DNA from 2 places in the Lysinibacillus sp. FSL K6-0232 genome. Region 1 is predicted to be linked to the other one. Evidence: riboswitches for the same ligand, from Rfam matches in the RefSeq annotation. Region 1 holds a riboswitch; the other holds the start of a gene.
What was found. A riboswitch is a leader RNA that binds a small molecule or an ion and turns the genes downstream of it on or off. The one in region 1 is predicted to bind cobalamin.

Region 1 (3,156 bases):
GCTATCATTACAGCATTACGTATTCTTTCTTATATGTTGAAATGGCGTTTACCCTTACGTAAATTAAACAGAGCATAATTTTCCTATTAGCTATCCGTCACTAATAAAAAACCAAACAATGCTATCACACATTGTTTGGTTTTTCTAATTTCATCGTTTCCTCTAATGTCGCCATATTTTTCATCATTGAGCAAGCCGCATCCAAAATCGGGAAGGCTAAGGCTGCGCCAGAGCCTTCTCCTAAGCGCATATTCATATGTAGCATCGGCTCAATGCCAAGCAATTCAGCAGCCATTTTAGCACCCGGCTCCTCTGAGGCATGAGAAGGAATCATATAATCCTTTACTTTCGGCTCAAGCTTATAGGCAATAAGTGCAGCAATAGTCGAAATAAAACCATCAATTACAACAGGCTTACGATGTGCAGCAGCAGCAAGTATAACACCAGCCATCGCTCCTATCTCTAGCCCTCCAACTTTAGCCAGTACATCAATTATATCTTTAGGATTTGGTTGATTAATCGCAATGGCTTTTTTAATAACAGCTACTTTATGTGCAATGCCCCCTTGACCAACACCTGCACCAAACCCTGTAACATCAATAGGATCACAGCCCGTCAAAACAGCTAATATAGCAGCGCTTGGTGTTGTATTACCAATCCCCATTTCCCCTGTTCCAAGTACAGTAGCTCCCTGTGCTATTTCCTCCATTGCCACATGAATCCCGACTTCAATAGATTGAATCGCTTCCTCTCTGGACATAGCAGAACCTCTTGCCATATTAGCAGTGCCATATTTAATTTTCTGCATTATAACACCAGCATCAGGCGGAATATCCCCTTTAACACCAACATCTACTGTGACAACCTTTGTATTCGTTATACGGGCAATCGCACAAACACCTGTACCACCCTTCGGAAAATTTAATGTTTGAAGGAGCGTAACATCTTGTGGATTGGATGTAACACCCTCCTCACAAACACCATGATCTGCCGCACAAACAATCATGACCTTTTGTTCAAGGCTTGGCACTAACTGTTCTGTTATTCCAGCAAGCTGTACAGCAATGGACTCCAGTTTCCCTAAACTTCCCGGAGGCTTACATAGTGTATCGATTCGCATTTTTGCTTGCTCCATCATCTCCTTCTGAACACCCTGAATGTTATGAATTGTACTTTGTAATAATTGCATCATTATTTCTCCCTTCATTTAAACAAAAAAGTCTGTAGTTTATTGTCATGACAAATAAACTACAGACTTTTCCATCATCTATATCTTCCCAAAGCAAGCAGGCAGGTCTTCTGGCTCAAGTTCAACATTTCATAACACCTTCCCAGCTATTCACCAGTGGTATTCGCTATGAAACTCCCTTATACAGTGGCGGGTCCGCTAAAGCTTTTCACTTTATTCCCTATTCTCCCGTAATGGGCACCTAATGCTTTTATATAATTGAAACTTCTATTTCTACCTTCTATCCATCAGTTCGGTCACTCTATCCGTCACTTTTTGGATTCTATCCGCCATTTTGGCTGTTCTATCCGTTTTCTTTGAAAGAGGTTATTTAAACTCCAACTCACCATCATATGCAAGCATGCCGCCTTCAAGGTTTGTTACATCGAATCCATGTGCCTCTAAGTAAGCGCAGGCATTGGCAGAGCGTCCTCCTGCCTTACAAACAATAATATATGGCTTTGTGACATCTAATTCTTCTAGGCGCTCAGGGATTGTAGCAAGAGCAATATGCTGTGCGCCAGGGATCATGCCGTGTGCAACCTCATCGTCTTCACGTACATCAATAATATATAAATCTTCATTTGCATCCAATAGTTCTAATAATTGTGTTGTTTCCATTGATTTCATTATTATAGCCTCCAAAATAGCAATTTCCTCTATCATTATAGCTTGAAGTCTAAAAAACAGCTAGTGCGAAGAACGCATTAGCTGTTTTATAACCTTTATCATTCAGTTTCTAACAACTCTACGTGCTTGGCTGGAACGAATGTAGAAATAGCGTGCTTGTAGATAAGATGTTGCTTATGTTCAACATCCATTAATAAAACGGTAAAATTATCATAGGATTTCACTGTTCCCTTTAGCTGAAATCCATTTAACAAAAAGACAGTGACAAAAATACTGTTTTTACGTAATTGATTTAAAAACGCATCTTGCAAATTAATTGATTTCATCCAATAGCCTCCCTACCAACTTTCTACCTCTTCATTCCTATAGTAGCATGTTCTACCAATTTATCAATGAGTAATTTATCTATAATTGCTCATCGGCTGTTAAAAAATAAACGTCCATTTTATTACGAAAATAAGTTAGCTGCCTTTTCGCATAGCGGCGTGAATTTTGTTTTAAGCTATCAATCGCTTCCTCTAATGAGCATTTGCCATCTAAGTAATCATATAATTCCTTGTAGCCAATTGCTTGAATGGACTGCACACCTCGAATATTCTGCTGCCATAGACCTTTTACTTCGTCTAAAAGCCCTTGCTCCATCATGATATCGACACGACGGTTAATACGGTCATATAGCACTTCACGGGACATATTTTGCCCTAGCCCAATAATAACATGCTTATACAGCGGTACTTGTCCACGATTTTGGGCTTCAGCCGCTTTTGATACACCACTTAACTCCAGCATTTCCAATGCGCGAATCACACGGCGTGTATTATTAGGATGAATGGTTGCGGCTGTTTTAGGGTCTAGCTTTTGTAGCTTATGATGCATTGCCTCTGGGCCGAGTGCTGCTAGCTCATCATAGTAAGCTTTACGTGTCGCTTCATCTACTCGTTCTTCAGTAAATTGGAAATCATAAAGTACGGCTTGGATGTATAAGCCTGAGCCACCAACTATGATGGGAAGCTTCTGTCTGGCTTGAATTTCTGCAATTTTGTCCCGTACTAGCCTTTGGTAATCTGCCACAGAAAAAGCTTCCGTTGGCTCTAAAAAGCTAAGTAAATGATGGGGAATTCCCTCCATCTCCTGCTCTGTAATTTTAGCTGTACCAATATCTAGCCCCTTATAAATTTGCATGGAATCACCGTTAATAATTTCTCCATTATATTTTTTGGCTAATTCAATGCTTAACGCTGTTTTACCAGAGGCAGTGGGACCAACGATGGCTACCACTTCAGCCTGCTCTATACTAC
Region 2 (3,156 bases), 730 kb from region 1:
TACTGTTTAGTTAATGGCCGTAACGCGATTCCACCGATTCGCATGTTTAAATATTTACTGTTAAAAGCGATTCATGACCTGTCGGATGCCGACCTTATCGAACGTTCAAAATTCGATATGTCCTTTAAATATTTTTTAGATATGGCACCAGAAGAGGAAGTGATCGACCCCAGTTCCCTGACAAAATTCCGTCGACTCCGTCTTCAAGATATGAATTTATTAGATTTACTGATTCAGAAAACTGTTGAAATTGCTTTAGAGAAAGGACTACTCCTTAGTAAAATGGTGATTGTCGACGCTACCCATACAAAAGCGCGATATAACCAGAAAACGCCCAAAGAATTTTTACAGGAAAAATCCAAAAATGTACGTAAAGCCGTGTATCAACTAGACGAAAACATGGTCGGAAAATTCCCTGAGAAGCCTGCGTCAAATGAAGTCACAGAAGAATTAGATTACTGTCGTCAAGTAGTTGAAGCAGTCGAAACACAATCAAAGGTTGCACAAATCCCGGCTGTGAAAGAAAAATTAAATGTTTTAAAAGAAGTGATAGATGATTATGAGAATCATTTAAGCTATTCAAATGATCCGGATGCACGTGTTGGCCATAAGTCAGCAGATTCTTCTTTCTTTGGTTTTAAAACGCATATTGCGATGAGTGATGAACGTATTATTACAGCAGCGGTTGTGACGACGGGTGAAAAAAGTGATGGGCACTATTTACAAGAGTTGGTAGAGAAAAGTAGAACTGCCGGCATGGAAATTGACACGGTGATTGGTGATGCCGCCTATTCCTGGAAAGAGAATTTAGTGTATGCAAAATCGGAGCAGTTTCAGTTAATTTCAAAGTTAAATCCAGTAATCACAAATGGCAGCGGACAACGGAAAATTGAATTTGATTATAACAAGGATGCGGGTATGTTTGTTTGTCCAGCGGGGCACATGGCAACTCACAAAAGACGTACGGGCAGGAAAACCCTGAATCAAAGTTTAACGTTTCATTTTGATATTGAAAAATGTAAAGTTTGCCCGATGCGAGAGGGCTGTTATAAGGAAGGGGCGAAAAGTAAAACGTATAGTGTAACGATTCAATCCGATACACATCAAGAACAAGCAGCATTCCAGGAAACAGCCGAATTCAAAGCACTTGCCAGCAAACGCTATAAAATCGAAGCGAAAAATAGTGAATTAAAGAACCCACACGGCTTTAAAACAGCAAAATCGGCGGGTTTATTTGGCATGGAAATTCAAGGAGCCACGACGATCTTTGCGGTCAATCTGAAACGGATACTCAAACTACTGAGTGAAAAAGAGTAGGAAAAAAGAAAGAAATAAGGCACCTTCCATTCAAAAACGAATGGAAAGTGCCTTATTTTTGTTTGAAAAACTAATTCATCGTAAAAAATGTAAGTTTTTCAGTGCCCTAGCTCAGAAAAGGTAGTTTTCCCTGCATCTACATGTGCAAGCACGCCAATTGTTTTATACATGATAAATCCTCGTTTCCATTGCTTTTTTCGTTTTGTAATCAAATACTATCATATAATATTCTGCCCTTATGTCGAAATAGTGCTAAGATAAGTATGATTATTTATTTATGCATTGCCATAAAAATATTCTTCTGCTAGTCTATCAATAGTATGAATAATCATAAAACATATTGGTGCAAATAGCATTTGTTATTTGCTTAAAAGGGAAATCGGTGCAATTCCGATGCTGTCCCGCAACTGTAAATGGGGAGTCTATACAATATGCCACTGTAGCATTGAGCTATGGGAAGGCGTATAGATGATGAACCTAAGCCAGGATACCTGCCAATATGGATGGATGAACTACGAACCACGAGGATGGGGATAGTGATAAAGGTTGACGAACCATTTTTTCACTATGCTACTCTCTTGGTGACAAGAGGGGTTTTTTTATGCCTTCTTGCCATTTTTATAGCAAAGGAGAACAGGAACATGACAAAATGGAAAAGTAGTTGGCTTGTGTTAGTCATTGCCCTTGTAGCGATGTTAGCAGCATGTAATACGGAGTCAGCAGAGCAGGAAGAACAAACAGAGCCAGCAGAAGCAGCGGCAACGGAAGTAACGATTGACAATAATGATACAACGCAAACCTATAAGGAAGCACCAACAAAAGCGATTAGCTTAAATCAGCATGTGACAGAAATTATGCTAGCGCTAGGCTTAGAGGATGCTATGGTAGGTACGGCTTACTTAGATGATAAAATTTATGAGCCATTGCAGGAGGCATACGAGAAAGTGCCTGTTCTATCAGACCAATATCCAACAAAGGAGCAGGTCATTGATGCAGAGGCAGACTTTTTATATGGCGGCTGGAAAAGTGCCTTTGGCGAAAAGGGAGTTGGCACACCTGAGGAGCTGGAGGAGCTAGGCATTCATACGTATTTACATACATCTTCGAATATGACAAAGCCAACATTGGAGGATATTTTCACAGATATTCGCAATGTGGCGAAGATTTTCCGTGTGGAGGAGCGCGGAGAGGCATTGATTGAGCAAATGACGAAGGATGTAGATGCTGTTCGTGCGAAATTACCGCAGGAGGGCGAAAATTTACGTGTTTTAGTATTTGATAGTGGTGAAAAGGATGTGTTCACGGCTGGTCAAAACTTTATGAATGAGCTTGTAACCATTGCTGGCGGTCAAAATGTTTTTGGCGATGTGGAATCAGGCTGGACAACTGTATCGAAGGAGGATGCAGTAGACCGAAATCCGGAGGTGGTTGTTGTTATTGATTATGGTGAAACAACAGCCCAACAAAAAATAGACTTCTTAAAAAATGATCCAGCATTAAAGGAAATGGAGGCTGTTCAAAATGATCGTTTCGTTATCCTACCACTATCAGCAGCATCTGAGGGGGTACGTGCAGCAGAGGCGATTGAAATTTTAGCAAAGGGCTTCTACCCTGATAATTTTTAAGAAGGAGCCGCCAGACAAATGAATGCATTTCAGAAAAATATACCTGACCAAACCTTTGAAACATTGAACCGTCAAGGTGACTTTACACGTTTAGTTATTAGCCCAGGTATTATTAATAAGCATTATACACCTGCACAATTTCAAACGATTGCAGAGGTTGTTGGGGAGCAGGGTGCGATTAAGTATTCGACATCCTATAGCCTATTATTAGCCA

Region 2: another riboswitch for cobalamin. It lies ahead of MHB42_RS09395 (ABC transporter substrate-binding protein); the one in region 1 lies ahead of cobT (nicotinate-nucleotide--dimethylbenzimidazole phosphoribosyltransferase).

What each region holds. Positions count from the first base shown of each region.
Region 1 is NZ_JBBOYW010000001.1:1,191,317-1,194,472, reverse strand. Features, by position in the region: gene MHB42_RS05565 (trimeric intracellular cation channel family protein) at 1-78, shown strand, start outside; gene cobT (nicotinate-nucleotide--dimethylbenzimidazole phosphoribosyltransferase) at 125-1,189, opposite strand; cobalamin riboswitch at 1,273-1,449, opposite strand; gene MHB42_RS05555 (rhodanese-like domain-containing protein) at 1,556-1,858, opposite strand; gene hfq (RNA chaperone Hfq) at 1,957-2,184, opposite strand; gene miaA (tRNA (adenosine(37)-N6)-dimethylallyltransferase MiaA) at 2,264-3,156, opposite strand, start outside; gene MHB42_RS05540 (alpha/beta fold hydrolase) at 3,153-3,156, opposite strand, start outside.
Region 2 is NZ_JBBOYW010000001.1:1,925,427-1,928,582, forward strand. Features, by position in the region: gene MHB42_RS09390 (IS1182 family transposase) at 1-1,317, shown strand, start outside; cobalamin riboswitch at 1,642-1,830, shown strand; gene MHB42_RS09395 (ABC transporter substrate-binding protein) at 1,959-2,942, shown strand; gene MHB42_RS09400 (precorrin-3B methylase) at 2,961-3,156, shown strand, end outside.